4 regions of the Pseudomonas sp. NY15181 genome follow, and region 4 is predicted to be linked to each of the others. Evidence: riboswitches for the same ligand, from Rfam matches in the RefSeq annotation. Region 4 holds a riboswitch; each other region holds the start of a gene.
The links. Region 4 has a riboswitch for cobalamin ahead of btuB (TonB-dependent vitamin B12 receptor). Riboswitches for the same ligand answer to the same signal wherever they lie in the genome.

Region 1 (4,297 bases), on a different contig from region 4:
GCTCTCTTACAGCTCCGGCGTCCAGGTCACCGCCAGCAGCGCGGTGCGGCCCGGTTCGCGGTACGGGTGGGCCTCGCCCAGGTAGTCCGTCGGGCTGGTCGGACGCAGGTAGTCGCCCAGTGCGTAATCGCGGTCCAGCGCGTTATCCAGCTTCAGGTCGAAGCGAATCTCATCGCTGGCCAGCCAGCTGGTGCGCAGGTCGAGCACGCCGTAGCCGGACAGTTCGCGGGTGTTGGCCGCGTCGTCATAGCGCTGGCTGACCGCGCGCCAGGAGCCGCCGACGCCATAGGCGCCGAACTGCCGGTCGAGGTCCAGGCTCAGGGTGCGGCGGGCGCGGGTGGGCAGGGTGTGGCCGGTGTCGCGGTCGCGCGGATCGATCAGGCTCAGGCCCAGGTTCGCCTGCCAGCCCAGTACCTCGCGGGCGACGCTGGCCTCGAAACCATTGATACGCGCCTTGGCGATGTTCTCCGGCTGGTTGCTGGTGCTGTCCCAGGCGATCAGGTCGTCGACTTCGGTGCGGTACAGCGAGGTCTCCAGGTGGGTCCCGGAGAAGTCGCCGCGCCATTGCAGCTCGTAGGTCTTCGACGTTTCGGGCTTGAGGTTTGGGTTGCCGGCGCCGGGGTAGTAGAGATCGCTGAAGGTCGGTGCACGGAAGCCTTCGCCGTAGCTGGCGATCCAGGTCTGGTTGTCGCCCACCGGCAGGCTGAGGGCGGCGTTCCAGCTGTTCTGGGTGCCGTAGACCTGGTTGTCGTCGTGGCGCAGGCCCAGTTCGGTGCCAAAGGATTCGCCCTTGAAGCTGTGCTGGGCGAAGAAGGCGTGGTTCTCGCGCCGGTCCTCGGCAAACTCGGTGCTGCCTTCGACCCGGTCCTCGTACCAGTCGGCACCCAGGGCGAGCTGGTTGGCGGCGTCCAGTTGCAGGCGGTTGATCCAACCGGCCGAATGGCGGGTGGTTTCCAGCGTGCCGTTGTTCCAGCTGTCGGCGGCGCCCACGGCCTTGTTGCGGTCGAAGCTGCGGCCCAGTTCCAGGCGGCTGTTCCAGATGTCGCTGAGCTGGCCCTCGAGGTAGCCGCTGTAGCTGCTGACGCGGAACTCGTCGCGGGGCGAGCCCGGCTCGAAGTTGTAGGCGTCGTCGTATTCGTTCTTGCCGCGCTGGTCGTTGAGGTTCAGGCCGGCCTTCCAGTCCTCGCTGAAGCGGTGGTCGAGGTTCAGGTGCACGGCCTTGTTGCGCTGGGCGTCGTCGTCGCTGTCGGCGCCGACGTTGTCGCTGGTGCGGTCCCAGCCATCGCTCTCGTCGAGGCTGCCGCCGAGGTTGAAGGTGGTGCGCTCGTCGCCGCCGGACAGATTCACGCTGCGCTCGAAGGTGCCGTGGCTGCCGGCCGCCAGGCGGACTTCCGGGTGCAGTCCGGCTTCGCCGCGACGGGTGAAGATCTGGATCACCCCGCCGATGGCGTCGGCGCCGTACAGCGAAGAGCGCGGACCGCGGCTCACTTCCACGCGTTCGATATTGTCGATGCTCAGGTAGTCCAGGCGGGCGATGCCGCTGCTGGCCGAGGCGACGCGCTGGCCATCGACCAGGACCAGCGTCTGCGCGGTGCTGGTGCCGCGTACGGAATAGGAGACCACGCCGCCGGAGCTGCCCATCTGCACGCCGGGTACGCGGGCGAGCAGCTCGGGTACGCTGCGCACCTGCAGGCGTTCGATCTGCTGGCGGGTGAACACGCTGTTGGCGGAGGTGGCCTGGGCGCGCGGCTGGACATGGCGGCCGGAGGTGATCACCAGCGCGGGCAGGGCGTAGACATCGTCGGTCGGAACGGCGGTGTCGGCGAAGGCCAGGCCGGGCAGCAGGCCGGTGGCCAGGGCGAGTCGGGTCAGTTTCATGGAACGTCCTCAAAAGCGGTCGGATGACTTTCGAGGAGGGCGTGGCAAGGGCGGCAGGCCGCACTTGACGGTGCGGCCCTCCGCAACACCTGTCGGGGCGTTCGAGGGCGGTCTCCGGGCTGCCGACGTCACATCGCCGCCTTCCCGCATTCCTGCAGTGGCGCTGGCGATGCTGCGCTCTGCAAACGAGCGCGTCGGTTACCGTTGCGGGGGCAGCGCAGGCCTTTCACCTGCTTCCCGTTACCTCGAACGAAAACGGGCGCACCTTAGAGGGTGCGCCCGTCACTGGCAATACTCCGGGAGAGGGATGCGCTCAGCGGTTGCCGAGCGCCGCCAGGCGTGCGCCCACAGAGCATTCGATGCCGACGGCGTCGAGACCGCATTCGGCGAGCATCTGTGCGGGCTTGGCGTGCTCCACATAGTAGTCCGGCAGGCCCAGGTGCAGGATCGGCTGCAGGATGTTCTCGCGGGCGAGGAATTCGCTGACAGCGGCGCCGGCTCCACCCATCACCGAGTTTTCCTCGATGGTCACCAGCAGGTCGTGGCTGGCCGCCAGTTGGCGCACCAGTGCCTCGTCCAGCGGCTTGACGAAGCGCATGTCGGCGACGGTGGCGTCGAACGGCTCGGCAGCTTTCAGCGCCTCGGCCAGTTGCACGCCGAACACCAGGAAGGCGACCTTGCCGGCCTTGCCTTCGCGGCGCACCACGCCCTTGCCGATCTCTACCGGTTCCAGCGCCTGCTCGATGGGCGCGTTGGGGCCGGTGCCACGCGGGTAGCGCACCGCCGCCGGGCCTTCGAAGTGATGGCCGGTGGTGAGCAGCTTGCGCAGTTCGTTCTCGTCGCTGGGGGTCATCACCAGCATGCCGGGGATGCAGCGCAGGTAGGAGAGGTCGAAGCTGCCGGCGTGGGTCGGGCCGTCTTCACCGACGAGACCGGCGCGGTCGATGGCGAACAGCACGTCGAGGTTCTGCACCGCGACATCGTGGATCAGCTGGTCGTAGCCGCGCTGCAGGAAGGTGGAGTAGATCGCCACCACGGGTTTGGCGCCATCGCAGGCCATGCCGGCCGCCAGGGTCACGGCATGCTGCTCGGCGATGGCGACGTCGAAGTAGCGGTCCGGGAACTTGTCGGCGAAGGCCACCAGGTCCGAGCCTTCCTTCATCGCCGGGGTGATGCCGACCAGGCGCGGGTCCTGTTCGGCCATGTCGCACAGCCACTGGCCGAACACGCTGGAGTACTTGGGCCCGGACGGCTTCTTCGGTTCCGCCGGGGCCTTGATCGGCTCCAGCTTGGTGATGGCGTGGTAGCCGATCGGGTCGATCTCGGCCGGGCCGAAGCCCTTGCCCTTCTTGGTCACCACGTGGAGGAACTGCGGGCCTTCCAGGTCGCGCATGTTGCGCAGGGTGGCGATCAGGGTCGGCAGGTCGTGGCCGTCGATAGGGCCGACGTAGTTCCAGCCCAGCTCCTCGAACAGCGTGCCGGGGACCAGCATGCCCTTGGCATGTTCCTCGACCTTGCGCGCGATCTCCCAGGCGCCGGGCAGGCGCGAGAGGATCTTCTTGCTGCCCTCGCGCATGCTCGAATAGGTGCGGCTGGAGATGATCTTGGCCAGGTAGTTGGACAGGCCGCCGACGTTCTTGGAGATCGACATGTCATTGTCGTTGAGGATCACCAGCATGTCGGCCTTCACGTCCGACGCGTGGTTGAGCGCCTCGAAGGCCATGCCGGCGGTCATTGCGCCGTCGCCGATCACCGCCACCGACTTGCGCTTCGAACCCTGCATGCGCGCGGCGATGGCCATGCCCAGGGCCGCGCTGATGGAGGTGCTGGAGTGGCCGACGCCGAAGGTGTCGTACTCGCTCTCCGAGCGGCGCGGGAAGGCGGCCAGGCCGTCCTTCTGGCGCAGGGTGCCCATGCGCTCGCGGCGGCCGGTGAGGATCTTGTGCGGGTAGGCCTGGTGGCCGACGTCCCATACCAGGCGGTCGTCCGGGGTGTCGAAGACGTAGTGCAGGGCGACCGTCAGCTCGATCACGCCGAGCCCGGCGCCGAAGTGGCCGCCGGTCTGGCCGACGCTGTACAGGAGGTACTGGCGCAGTTCGTCAGCGAGGGTCAGCAGCTCCGCCTCGCCCAGCCGGCGCAGTTCGACCGGCGTGCTGGCGCGGTCGAGCAGGGGCGTGGCGGGGCGCTCGCGGGGAATCTCGTGGAACGTCGTGGGCATCAGGCTGATCGTTATGAGAAGGCAAAGATGCGGAAGTTTACCTGATGCTTGGGATTGGCCCAAGCAACGTGGGGATGATCCTTCGGACGAACGGCAGGTAGGGGGGCGCGTTGTCGCTGAATAGCTTGAGCGGTGGGTTGTGGCCCGTCATCGGCAAGGTGGCGAAGGCTGGCCAGCACCGTATCGTTGACGGTGAGGGAA
Region 2 (4,297 bases), on a different contig from region 4:
ACTCGTCGGCACCTTCGACGCGGTCCTTCAGGCCCAGTACGCGTGCCTGTGGATAAACGCCCTGGACGCGTCGCGCAGTGGCCAGCGCGCCCTGGCCGAGAATGACGATGGCGGCGCGCATCAGCCGTTCCACCGCTGGCCGGGGATGACGATCATCGAGAAGTACGGCGAGGCCATCGGGTCCACTTCATCCAGCGCCACGATGCGCTGCTCGCGCATGGTCGCCCGCTCGACGTAATGGGCGCCGCCGTCGCGGCCCAGCTCGCGCAGCACGCGGCGGACCTTGTCGAAGTTGCGGCCGAGCTTCATCACCACCGCCGCGTCGGCGTCGGCCAGGCGACGCTTGAGCTCTTCTTCCGGCAGCACGCCGGAGAGCACCGACAGGCTCTGGTTGCGGTACACCAGCGGCACGCCGAGCACCGCCGCGCTGCCGAGCATCGAGCAGACGCCGGGTACGACTTCGGTGTCATACCGCTCTGAAAGACGGTCATGCAGGTACATGTAGGAGCCATAGAAGAATGGGTCACCCTCGCAGATCACCGCCACGTCGCGGCCGGCATCCAGGTGCGCGGCCACTTGTTCAGCGGCGGTGTCGTAGAAGTCGCTGATCACCCCTTCGTAGGTCAGAGGCGGCTCCAGCTTTTCGGTGGTTACCGGGTAGACCAGCGGCAGGCGCTGCTGCGATTCCAGCAGGTGTTCCGCGATGATGGCGAAGGCGTTGCCGCCCTGGCCGGCGTGGTGCTTGGCCTTGGCCACGAAGTAGCCGATCACCGGGGATGCGCGCAGCAGGCGCAGGGCCTTGAGGGTCAGCAGTTCCGGGTCGCCCGGGCCGACGCCCAGGCCGATGAGGCGGCCGGTCATCATTCCACCTCCGTGGCCAGGGCGTTCACCGCCGCGGCCGCCATTGCGCTGCCGCCACGGCGGCCGCGCACGATCACGTAGGGCACGCCACGGCTGTCGGCGGCTAGGGCGTCCTTGGACTCCATGGCACCGACGAAGCCCACTGGGAAGCCGAGGATCAGCGCCGGTTTCGGCGCGCCGGCGTCGAGCATTTCCAGCAGGTAGAAGAGGGCGGTCGGTGCGTTGCCGATCACCACCACGCTGCCTTCCAGGTGCTCGCGCCAGTGCTCCAGCGCCACCGCCGAGCGGGTGTTGCCCAGCTCGCGGGCCAGCGCCGGTACGTCCGGATCGTTGAGCGTGCAGATCACCTCGTTGTGCGCCGGCAAGCGCGCGCGGGTGATGCCCTCGGCGACCATCCGCGCGTCGCAGAGAATCGGCGCGCCGGCGGCCAGCGCGGCGCGGCCGATGGCCCCGGCGCCTTCGGAGAAGCGCAGGTCCTGCACCACGTCGACCATGCCGCAGGCGTGGATCACCCGCACGGCGAGCTTCTCAAGGTCGGCGGGGATGCCGGAGAGGTCGGCCTCGGCGCGAATGGTGGCGAAGGATTGGCGATAGATCGCCTGGCCGTCGCGGATGTAATCAAGCATCGGTGGGAGCTCCGGGCGCGGCGAGCAGGTCGCTCGCGGCATCGAGGGAAAGGTTGCGCGCCAGCGGCTGGCCGAAGCCGGCCACGCCGTCGGCGCGACGGAACAGGTCATAGCGGCCGTCGGCAACGGCCAGCAGGGTGTAGGGGGCGACGTGCGCGGCGGCGCAGGAGCGCGGGCAGCCGCACAGGTGCACGCCGGCGGGCGGCGCATGGCGCAGGCGTTCGGCCAGGCGCAGGGCATCGGCCTTGGTGTCGGCCAGCCCGCGCGCGCAGCCGCTGGAGCCGCTGCAGGCGACGATGCGCGACAGCGCTTGGGCGGCATCGATCACCAGACCGAGATTGGCCAGCGCAGCGAGCACCACAGCGGCGTCGGCCTGCGCCACGTCGGGGAGGATCAGACTTTGCCAGGGCGTCAGACGCAGCTGTCCGCCACTGAAGCGTTCGGCCAGGTCGGCAAGGGCGAGCAGGGTGGTGCTGTCGAGGCGTCCGAGGGCGAATCCCGCGCCGACGAGGGAGCGCTCCGGCTGGCGCTGGGGATGAATCCCGAGGTGCGCAAAGGCTGTCGGTGAAGGGCGGCGCCAGTTTTCCACGCGCGGGCCGAGGTGCAGCGGGAAGGGTAGGCGTTGTTGCAGGCGCTCCTGCAGCACCTCGTCAGAATGCATTTCGCGCAGGTGGCGCATGCGCGTCTGGCCATCGCTGGCGAGATCGAGGAACAGGTGCAGCAGGGTTTCCACCAGCAGCGGTACCTGCTCGGCGGTGACGGCGGCGAGGGCGGGGCAATCCGTCTCGTTTTGCGGCGGACAACCGGCCAGGCCGAAGGCGAACAGCGGCGCCGCATCGTTGGACATGGCCGACAGCCAGATGTCGTTGGGGTGCTCCAGCATCGCCAGCGACTCGCCGCCGTCCAGCTGCACGCCGAACTTGGGCGACAGGCCATGGAAGCGCGGCGTGCGCTCCAGCAGGTCGAGCAGTTGGCGCGCCAGCGGGCTTGCGTCGAAGGCGGTGTCCAGGCCAAGGGCCGGGCTGACCAGCAGGTTGCGCACGTCGTCCGCCGCCAGTTCGCGCGGGCCCAGGCCGGCGGCGAGCAGTTCATGGCTCAGCGCATTTTCGGCGCCGGCCTGTACGCCACGGATCTGCAGGTTGGCGCGATTGGTCGCCTCCAGCACGCCGTCGGCGTGGCGCTCGGCGGCCCGGGCGATGGCGCGTGCGGCGTGGGCGTCGAGTTGTCCACAGGGCAGCTTGATGCGGCAGATGCCGCCATCGCGGGAGGCGACGATGCGCAGCAGGCCGGGGCAGGCCGATGGACGGACTGCGGGCGCCGAATGGGTGGAGCGTGCGGACGAGTCGTGCACTTGGGTCACCAGGGCTGGGTCGCGGTGACCTGCGAGTCCCCGAGGGGACTTCACGACACCGATACACCCCGCTCGATGTCCGCACGCGCGACTGGTCTCGTCGGCAGGTCTCCTGGCTGACAGGTCGTCATCCTGCGCGGCCTTCCCGGTTGCCCAGTGGCCAGATCGACCGCATGAAAGGGATCATCATGCTGTCGGATTGCGCGGACTCGCTGCTTACAGTTGCGGGGGCAGCCACGGTTTTTCCGTGTTCCCTCTTCGGCTCTCGGACGCATTGCCTTAAAACAGCGAAGCATCCTACGAGCACCGACGATGCGGGTATTATGCCTGCTTTGCCCGAGGGCGGAACAAGCCTGCCCGTCGGATCGATCGCCGCACCCCTTCAGAGGAATTCCCATGACGCCCTGGCTGACCATCGTCGGCATCGGCGAGGACGGTTACGCCGGCCTCGGCAAGGCCGCGCGCCGTGCGCTGCTCGCCGCCAGCGAAGTGATCGGCGCGCCGCGTCAGCTGGAGCTGCTGCCGCATTGCCTGGGCGCCCGCCGCCAGGCCTGGCCAAGTCCGTTCAGCCTGGAGCCGGTGCTGCGCCGGCGCGGTGAGCCAACCTGCGTGCTGGCCAGTGGCGACCCGATGCTGTTCGGCGTCGGCGCGAGCCTGGCCCGTCAGATTCCACCTGAGGAAATGCTCGTGTTTTCCGCTCCTTCCTCCGCCTCGCTGGCCGTAGCGCGGTTGGGCTGGGCGCTCCAGGAGTGCACCTTGCTGTCGCTGGTGGCGCGACCGTTGGCGGCGCTCAATGCGCAGCTCCATGACGGCGCGAAGCTGCTGATCCTCAGCAATGACGGCGAGAGCCCTGCGGCGATCGCCGCGCTGCTCCGCGAACGCGGTTTCGGCCCGAGCCGGATCCACGTGCTGGAACACCTGGGAGGCGAATCCGAGCGGCGCATCGATGGCCTGGCCAGCGACTGGTCGCTGGGCGAGACCGCCGCCCTGAACCTGGTGGCGGTGGAGTGCGTGGCGGGTGCCGACGCCGTTCGCCTGCCGCTGACCACCGGCCTGCCGGACGACGCCTTCCGCCACGACGGCCAACTGACCAAGCGCGATGTGCGCGCCGTGACCCTGGCGCGGCTGGCGCCCAGGCCGGGCGAGCTGCTCTGGGACGTCGGCGCCGGTTGTGGCTCCATCGGCATCGAATGGATGCGCGCGCACCCGAGCTGCCGCGCGCTGGCCATCGAAGCCAACGACGGGCGCCAGGAACACATCCGCTTCAACCGCGACGCCCTTGGCGTACCGGCATTGCAGCTGGTCTGCGGCGCGGCGCCGGAGGCCCTGCAAGGACTGGAGCGCCCCGACGCGATCTTCATCGGCGGCGGCGTGACCGTGCCCGGCGTCCTCGAACACTGCTGGGAGCAACTCAAGCCCGGTGGCCGCCTGGTGGCCAACGCCGTCACGCTGCAGAGCG
Region 3 (4,297 bases), on a different contig from region 4:
CCTGGTCCAGCTCCTGGCCGATTACGACCAGGCGGGTGCCACGGGTTTCATCGCTGCGCCAGGCGCGGTCGAAGTGCTTGTCGAAGCGCTTGCCGACACCCTGTACCAGCAGGCGCATGGGCTTGCCGGGGATGGCGACGAAGCCTTTGATGCGCAGGATGGCGTGGCGCTCGACCAGCGCGTTCAGCGCGTCGAGCAGGGCGCGCTCTTCCACTTCCGGCAGGTCGACGTGGAAGGAGTCGAACTCGTCGTGGTCGTGGTCTTCATGGCCTTCGTGGTCGTGGTGAGTGGGGCGGCTGTCGATGTGCAGCTCGGCCTCGGCGTTCAGCCCCAGCAGCACCGAGAGCGGCAGCTGGCCGGCGCTGGCTTCGACGATCTTCACCGCCGGCGGCAGCTCCTCGGCGACTTCGGCGCGTACGCGGGCGAGGGCGTCTGCGTCCAGCAGGTCGGCCTTGTTCAGTACCACCAGGTCGGCGCTGGCCAGCTGGTCTTCGAAGAGTTCGTGCAGCGGCGATTCGTGGTCCAGGTTCGGGTCCTGCTTGCGCTGCTCGTCGACCTGCTCGGGATGGGCGGCGAAGGTGCCGGCGGCCACGGCCGGACTGTCGACCACGGTGATCACCGCGTCAACGGTGCAGGCGTTGCGGATTTCCGGCCACTGGAAGGCCTGCACCAGCGGCTTGGGCAGGGCGAGGCCCGAGGTCTCGATGAGGATCTGGTCGAGGTCGCCACGGCGCGCCACCAGCTCGCGCATCACCGGGAAGAATTCTTCCTGCACGGTGCAGCACAGGCAGCCGTTGGCCAGTTCGAAGACGCGGCCGACCGCTTCCTCTTCGCTGCAACCGATGGAGCACTGCTTGAGGATTTCACCGTCGATGCCCAGCTCGCCGAACTCGTTGACGATTACCGCGATGCGACGGCCTTCGGCATTGTCGAGCATGTGGCGGAGCAGGGTGGTCTTACCGGCGCCAAGGAAGCCGGTGACGATGGTGACGGGGAGTTTGGCCAGGGTTTTCATGCGCGCCTCGCAAGCGAAAGTCGGTCTTTGCAATGAGCGAGCGCGGATGAAGGGCGCGCGCGCGGGTTCGCCGCGCAACGAAGGTCGCCACCGGATCACCCCGCCCGGTTGTCGTGATGCTGGTCGAGGCAGGTCTCCTGGCTCACAGCCCTGTCATGTCCTTTCGCCTTCCCGCCGCAGTCGGCAGTGGCGCGTGAAAGAACAGGCTGTTCACAGTTGCGGGGGCAGCCGTGGCGCATCCGAAGATTTCCACGTTCCCTCTTAGCTCCGGCCAGCGCCGGAGAACCTCGAAGGGAGGAAGGCTACGCAGCGATGGCGGGGCGGTCAATCGCCGGGGATCGGCTGTCGCGCGGTTGACGCTCGCGGGGCTTCGTGGTCAGCTAGCGCGGTTTCAGGTGTCTCGCGCCGACGCGCGCGAGGTGAAACGGGAAGCCGGTGCGTCCGCAAGGACCAGTCCGGCGCTGCCCCCGCAACGGTAAGCGCATCGAGGGTCGTCAGTAGCCACTGTGCAGGAAATGCATGGGAAGGCTGACCCGCCCAGCCGGAGTTTCTCCGCTGGCGTCGCAAGCCCGGAGACCGGCCTGGAACCCTTCGTTTTGGCAAACCCGCGGTGGGCGGGCGCAGGCCGTGGCGCGACCTTGTGGCGCGTTCGAATGCGTTCAACCTCTGCGTTCTCTTACTTTGATTGATCAGAGGGAACGTTCATGTCCAGCAGCATCCTCACGCAACAAGCGTCGAGCACTTCCATCCCCCTTTCCAAGCGCATCGCCCTGGCCGTCGGCGCCAGCCTGCTCGGTGCGCTGCTGGTGTATTTCGCCGGTTTCTCGCATCTGGAAGCGGTGCACAACGCCGCCCACGATACCCGCCATAGCGCCGGTTTCCCCTGCCACTGATGCGGTTCTGAGTCCAATCGGCTGCGCGTCGGCCATGCTGCGTTGGAGAATCGCCGTGGACTGCTCATTGACCGGAGTCAACTCCGCGTCCACGGCGCTCCTGACTCGCTGCCGCTCGCCCTTCGGGCCAGCCTACGGCTGTTACTCCCGGAGGTCGTTTCGGCCTTGCCTGGCTCTAGCTCGCTCGATTCGGGAGTCCGGAAAACAGGAAAGGAAAAATGATCAAACGAATTGCCCAGACCGCCGGTTTCGCCGGTCTGATCGCGGCGCTGGTGCTGACCCTGGTCCAGTTGCTGTGGGTATCCCCGCTGATTCTGAAGGCGGAGACCTATGAAAAATCCGAACCGGTAGCGATGGCAGAACACAGCCATGAGCACGCCGACGGTGCCGCCGCCGGCCACCACCATGACGCGGAAGCCTGGGAGCCGGAAGACGGCTGGCAGCGCATCCTGTCCACCACCGGCGGCAACCTGGTGGTCGCGGTGGGCTTCGCCCTGATGCTGGCTGGCCTGTTCACCCTGCGCGAGCCGGGCAAGACCTCCGAAGGCCTGCTCTGGGGCCTGGCCGGTTTCGCCGTGTTCACCCTGGCGCCGTCCCTCGGCCTGCCGCCGGAAGTCCCCGGCACCGCCGCCGCCGACCTGAACCTGCGCCAGACCTGGTGGATCGGCACCGCGGCGTCCACCGCCGCCGGCCTCGCGCTGCTGGTGTTCAGCCGCAACGGGTTGCTGCGTGGCGTGGGTGTCGCGCTGCTGGTGGTGCCGCACGTGATCGGCGCGCCGCAGCCGGAAGTCCATTCCAGCCTCGCGCCGGAAAGCCTCGCCCACGAGTTCATCGTCGCCTCGCTGGTCACCAATGCGGTGTTCTGGGCGGCGCTCGGCCTCGTCGCTGCCTGGTTGTTCCGCCGTTTCGCCCCTTCAGCCTGATTCACCGCTATGCTCGACCCCGCAGCCGGCCCAGCCGCCTGCGGGGTTTTTATTTAGAGGAGAGTGATGATGACGCTGGTTGCCGGCCTCGGTTGCCGCCGGGGCTGCCCACTCGATGAACTGCGTGCCTTGCTGCGGGATACGCTGGCCGAGGCCGGGCTCGACGAGTCGAACCTCACCGCGCTGGCCAGCGCCACGCTGAAGGCTGACGAGGAAGGGCTGGCCGCCCTGGCTGCCGCGCTCGACCTGCCGCTGGCGCTGTTCACACCGCAGGAGCTGGCAGCCTGCGAAAAACGACTCGATCATCCATCGGAGGCCGTGCGTGCAACCACCGGCAGCGCTAGCGTCGCCGAAGCGGCCGCGCTGCTGCAGGCCGAAGCCCAGGGCGGTGCGTCGGCACGGCTGCTGGTGGGCAAGCGCCGCAGCGATCAGGCCACCTGCGCGCTGGCCTTTGTCCCCGTTGAATCCCAGGAGTTGCCATGACGGTCTATTTCATCGGTGCCGGCCCCGGTGATCCCGAGCTCATCACGGTCAAGGGCCAGCGGCTGATCCGCAGCTGCCCGGTGATCCTTTACGCAGGCTCCTTGGTGCCGCCGGCCGTACTGGAGGGGCACAGTGCCGAGCGCGTGGTGAATACCGCCGAGCTGCACCTGGACGAGATCATCGCATTGCTGGCGCAAGCCCATGCCGAGGACAAGGACGTGGCGCGGGTGCACTCCGGCGACCCGTCGCTGTATGGCGCCATCGGTGAGCAGATTCGCCACCTGCGCGAGCGCGGCATTGCCTATGAGATCGTCCCCGGCGTCACCGCTACTTCAGCCTGCGCGGCGATCCTCGGCTGCGAGCTGACCCTGCCGGACATTTCCCAGACGCTTATCCTGACCCGCTATGCAAGCAAGACGCGCATGCCCGAAGGCGAATCCCTCGCCGAGCTGGCGCAGCACCGCGCGACCCTGGCGATTCATCTCGGCGTCGGGCAGTTGTCGAACATCGTCGCCGAACTGCTGCCGCACTACGGCGCGGACTGCCCCATCGCAGTGATTCACCGCGCCAGCTGGCCGGACCAGGACCAGGTCACCGGCACCCTCGGCGATATCCTGCCCAAGGCCGCCGCCAAGGGCTTCCGGCGCACGGCGCTGATTCTGGTGGGCAAGGTGCTGGGGGCGGAGGGTTTTGCCGATTCGTCGCTGTACAGCGCGGGGCATGCGCATCTGTATCGCCCGTAGAGCGCGGGCTTTGCTTCCTGTAGGAGCGAGCTTGCTCGCGAACAGCCCAGCTCTGGTGCCTCCAGGAAACTCTGTTCGCGAGCAAGGACTGGGCGTCCCCCTCGGTCCTACGAAGAGCCGCTCAGGCCTTCCACTGATCCCCGCGCGGCGGCATCCCCCGCCGCAGGTACCAGCGCACGCCCCAATGCACGCCAAGGGCGGCGCACACCGTCAGCAGGATCGTGAGATTTTCCGCATCCA
Region 4 (4,297 bases):
CACCCCTTTCTGCGCCTTGATCCCGGCCTTGAAGGCATGCTTCACCAGGCCCATCTCGGTCACGGTGTCGGCCGCCTCGACCATCGCCGGCAGCACGCCGCGCCCAGTGGCGACCACATGCTGCATCGGCGGGCGGGCGGCGATATCGGCGAGCACGGTATCCAGCTCCAGGTAGCCATGCTTGAGCGCGATGTTCACCTCGTCCAGCACCACCAGGCCGACCTGCGGATCGCTCAGCAACCGGCGGGCGACCTCCCAGGCTTCATGGGCCTTGGCGATGTCGCGCTGGCGGTCCTGGGTTTCCCAGGTGAAGCCCTCGCCCATCACGTGGTAGCTGACCTCCTCGGGGAAGCGCCGGAAGAAGGCCTCCTCGCCGGTAGTGACGGCGCCCTTGATGAACTGCACCACGCCCACCTTCATGCCGTGGCCCAACGCGCGGGCGACCATGCCGAAGGCCGAACTGCTCTTGCCCTTGCCGTTGCCGCTGTGGACCAGGAACACGCCGCGCTCGCCCTGGGCCTGGGCGATCTTCTCGTCGACCACGGTTTTCTTGCGCTGCATGCGCGAACGGTGGCGCTCGTCCTTTTCCGGGGATTCGCTCATCGGTGTCTCTCCTCTCAAAGGGCCTGGTAGCGCACGCCGAAGAGTACGGCGCGGCCGGGCTGCTCATAGCCCAGGGTGGTCTGGTAGTCGGCGTCGAACAGATTGCTCAGGCGCGCCTGCAGGCGCCACTCCGGGCTCAACGCATATTCGCCGCGCAGGTCCAGGGTGGCGAAGCCGCCCAGGCGATTGCGGTTGGCCAGGTCGTCGTAGCGGCGACCCTCGGCATGCAGGCTGGCGCCCAGGCTCAGCGCGTCGAAGCGCCGGTCGAGGTCCAGGTTGAACAGTTGCCGGGCACGGCGCGGCAGGTCATTGCCGCGGCTGCCACTGGCGCGGCTTTCCGGGTCGAGCAGGCTGGCGTTGGCGTTCCACACCCAGTCGCGCCACTGGCTGCCCAGTTGCAGTTCGATGCCACGGATGCGCGCCTGGTCAATGTTGTCCGGCGCCCGCAGTGCCGAATCGTAGGCGATCAGGTCGTCGACCACCGTGCGGTACAGATTCGCCGCCCAGTGCCCCCAGTCGTGGCGCCCGTCCACGCCAAGCTCCACGCTGCGCGAGGTTTCCGCGTCCAGGTCGGGATTGCCGTAGCCGGGGTAATAGAGTTCGTTGAAGGTCGGCGCCTTGAAGGCCGTGCCGTAGCTGGCGAAGGCCCGTACGGCCTCGGTCAGCGCATAGCCCCAGGCGAGGTTGCCGGTGTTGCGGCTGCCGAACTGCGGGTTGTCGTCGTGGCGCAGGCTCAGTTGCCAGTCATGGCGCCCCGCGCTGCCCAGGTACTGGGCGAAGGTGCCGCGGTTGTCGCGGGAGGTCACCGCGTAGTCGGCGGAGCTGCTCAGCTCGTCCCGCTGCCAGTCGTAGCCCAGGGTCAGGGTCTGGCCGGGCGCGAGGTCCAGGTCGTTCTGCCAGGACGCGGTGTCGCGGCGGCTGTCGAAGCGCGAGTAGAAGGCACCGTCCTGGTAGGCGTCGGACTTGTCCTCGCTGCGCCCGGCGGACAGGCTCACGTGCCAGGGCTCCAGCGGGGCGAACCGCGCGCGGCCGCCGATCACCCGCTGTACGCCGTCGTTGTAGGCGTCGAAACCCTGGGTGCGGCGGCTGTTCACCGTGTCGAAGTCGTTGTGCGAGTCGCTCTGCAACAGGCTGCCATCCAGCTCCAGACCGCTGTCGAAGCGGTAGCCCGCGCGCAGCGAACCTGAGAGGTTGCGGTAGCCGTCGCTGTCCGGCTCGTGGCCGCTGGCGCCGTTGGCCTTGGCGTCGATGCCGGCGGTATCCAGGCTGGACACGCCCAGGGCGAACCAGCCGCGCCCGTTGCCGGCCGAGGCCCCGGCGCTGCCTTCATAGGTGCTCTGGCTGCCCGCCCCTGCGTAGGCCCAGGGCTTGAAGCCCTGCTCCACGGCTTGGCGGGTGAAAATCTGGATCACCCCGCCGATGGCTTCGGAGCCATACAGGCTGGAGCGCGGCCCGCGCACCACTTCGATGCGTTCGATCAGCGCCACCGGGAGGTCCTGCAACGACGCGCCGCCGGAGGACACCGAGCCGGCCTTGACGCCATCGATCAGCACCAGCACATGGTCGGATTCGCTGCCGCGCAGATACAGGTTGGTGGCCTTGCCGGGCCCGCCGTTGCTGCTCAGTGAAATGCCCGGCAAGCGCCGCAGCAGGTCGGGCACCGACTGCGCCTGGGCGCGTTCGATGTCCGCGCGGTCCAGCACGCTGACTGAGGCGAGGCTCTGTCCGGTGCGTTGCTCGGTGCGCGTGGCGGTCACCAGTTGATCGTCGAGCGCCAGCGGCGTTTCGTCGGCCGCAAGGCCGATACAGGAAAAGCCGCCCAGCGCCAGCGCTGTCGGCCAAGAGAATAAATGCTTCACGTTAACTTACTCCGCCGCTCTCACCCGCGCGGCTCTGACCCGAAAAGGCAGGCGGAGGACGGTAACGCGCCGGCAGCTGGCCGGAGCGATCGACAGCGCCTCCCGCGATGCCATGGCTTGCAACAGGCCGGTCTCCGGGCTTGCGAGTGGGGCCGTGAGAGGCTCCTGAAACCGCGCCTTCCCATGCCGAGGGCACAGTGGCGAAATGCGGCTCGATGCTCGCTTACCGTTGCGGGGGCAGCGCCGGACTGGTCGGACCGCATGGCCCGAATTCACCGGCTTCCCTGTTTCACCCCCGACTCACGCCGGGGGCACCTGAAGCAGGCGCGCAGCTTAGAGGCTCGCGGCCTGGGGCGTCAATTGAACAGGCTGTCGCGCCCTCCGACGAGGCCCGTGCCAGAGCGTCCAAGGGAGGAAACATAAGTCAACTGGTTGCACCGCAGAACTTCGCTAGAATGCGATTCATGACGACAACCGCCCAGCCCGGCCAACTCCAGCTCGATAGCCGTTCCAGCCCTCCCCTGATGCACGTCAGCGGCGACTGGACGCTGGCGCATTTCAGCACCCTGGAGTCCCAGGTCGCCGGCGTGCGTCACGGTGACCAACCCGCCGCGCTGGACTTCAGTGGCCTCGGCGCCCTCGACACCGCTGGTGCGGCGCTGCTCGCCGAAGTCATCGGCGGCGCGCGCATGGACCAGCTCGACCAGATCACCCGCAACTTGCCCGCCGAGCGCCTGGCCCTGCTGCGCACCGTGGGCAGCGCCATCACCCAGTGCCGTCTGGACGAACGCAAGCCGCCCCCGGGCAACGCCATCGTCGATGTCCTCGAACGCATCGGCATCGCTACCCTAGCCTTCCGTGGCCATGTGATCGGCGGGTTGGGCTTCATCGGCCTGACCCTGCAGACCCTGGCGCGCACCTTGTTGCGCCCGCGTCGCTGGCGCTTCACTTCGCTGGCCGCACACATGGAGCAGACCGGGCTGGACGCCGTGCCCATCGTCGCCCTGCTCACCTTCATGGTCGGCGCAGTGGTGGCCTTCCTCGGCGCCACGGTGTTGAAGAAGTTCGGCGCGGCGATCTACACCGTCGACCTGGTCGGCTTCGCCTTCCTCCGCGAATTCGGCGTGCTGCTCACCGCCATCCTCCTGGCCGGCCGCACCGCCAGCGCCTTCACCGCGCAGATCGGCTCGATGAAAGCCAACCAGGAGATAGACGCCATCCAGGCCCTGGGCATGGACCCGGTGGAACTGCTGGTGCTGCCACGGGTGCTCGCCCTGCTGCTGACGCTGCCGATGCTGACCTTCCTGGCGATGATCTCCGGCATCTTCGGCGGCGGCGTGGTCTGCGCCCTGGCACTGGATATCTCGCCGCGAATGTTCCTCTACATGCTGCAGAACGACATCGCCGTGCAGCACTTCCTGGTGGGCATCGTCAAAGCCCCGGTGTTCGCCTTCATCATCGCCGTGATCGGCTGCCTGGAAGGCTTCCGCGTCAGCGGCAGCGCGCAGTCGGTGGGCGAGCACACCACCTCCAGCGTGGTCCAGTCGATCTTCGTGGTGATCCTGCTGGACGCGGTGTTCGCCCTGTTCTTCATGGAGATGGGCTGGTGAGCGAGCCAATCATTGTCGTCCGCGACCTGGCCAACCGCTTCGACAGCCACGCCGTGCACGAGCACCTCGACCTCGACGTAATGAAGGGCGAGATCCTCGGCGTGGTCGGCGGCTCGGGCACCGGCAAGTCCGTGCTGCTGCGCAGCATCATCGGCCTGCGCCAGCCCAGCGAAGGCAGCGTCCACGTGTTTGGCCAGAACCTGCCAGCGCTATCCCCGCTTCAGC

Region 1: another riboswitch for cobalamin. It lies ahead of ACNFBT_RS14530 (TonB-dependent receptor domain-containing protein); the one in region 4 lies ahead of btuB (TonB-dependent vitamin B12 receptor).
Region 2: another riboswitch for cobalamin. It lies ahead of cobG (precorrin-3B synthase); the one in region 4 lies ahead of btuB (TonB-dependent vitamin B12 receptor).
Region 3: another riboswitch for cobalamin. It lies ahead of ACNFBT_RS13950 (CbtB domain-containing protein); the one in region 4 lies ahead of btuB (TonB-dependent vitamin B12 receptor).

The regions. Positions count from the first base shown of each region.
Region 1 is NZ_JBLUPT010000005.1:173,969-178,265, forward strand. Features, by position in the region: gene ACNFBT_RS14530 (TonB-dependent receptor domain-containing protein) at 7-1,878, opposite strand; cobalamin riboswitch at 1,966-2,163, opposite strand; gene dxs (1-deoxy-D-xylulose-5-phosphate synthase) at 2,192-4,096, opposite strand.
Region 2 is NZ_JBLUPT010000005.1:43,971-48,267, forward strand. Features, by position in the region: gene cobJ (precorrin-3B C(17)-methyltransferase) at 1-121, opposite strand, end outside; gene ACNFBT_RS13885 (precorrin-2 C(20)-methyltransferase) at 121-864, opposite strand; gene ACNFBT_RS13890 (precorrin-8X methylmutase) at 861-1,487, opposite strand; gene cobG (precorrin-3B synthase) at 1,480-2,838, opposite strand; cobalamin riboswitch at 2,923-3,164, opposite strand; gene cbiE (precorrin-6y C5,15-methyltransferase (decarboxylating) subunit CbiE) at 3,235-4,297, shown strand, end outside.
Region 3 is NZ_JBLUPT010000005.1:58,571-62,867, forward strand. Features, by position in the region: gene cobW (cobalamin biosynthesis protein CobW) at 1-1,015, opposite strand, end outside; cobalamin riboswitch at 1,125-1,320, opposite strand; cobalamin riboswitch at 1,392-1,615, shown strand; gene ACNFBT_RS13950 (CbtB domain-containing protein) at 1,720-1,908, shown strand; gene ACNFBT_RS13955 (CbtA family protein) at 2,127-2,831, shown strand; gene ACNFBT_RS13960 (cobalamin biosynthesis protein) at 2,898-3,314, shown strand; gene cobM (precorrin-4 C(11)-methyltransferase) at 3,311-4,057, shown strand.
Region 4 is NZ_JBLUPT010000003.1:262,807-267,103, reverse strand. Features, by position in the region: gene cobO (cob(I)yrinic acid a,c-diamide adenosyltransferase) at 1-603, opposite strand, end outside; gene btuB (TonB-dependent vitamin B12 receptor) at 618-2,462, opposite strand; cobalamin riboswitch at 2,570-2,796, opposite strand; gene ACNFBT_RS09815 (ABC transporter permease) at 2,927-4,072, shown strand; gene ACNFBT_RS09810 (ABC transporter ATP-binding protein) at 4,069-4,297, shown strand, end outside.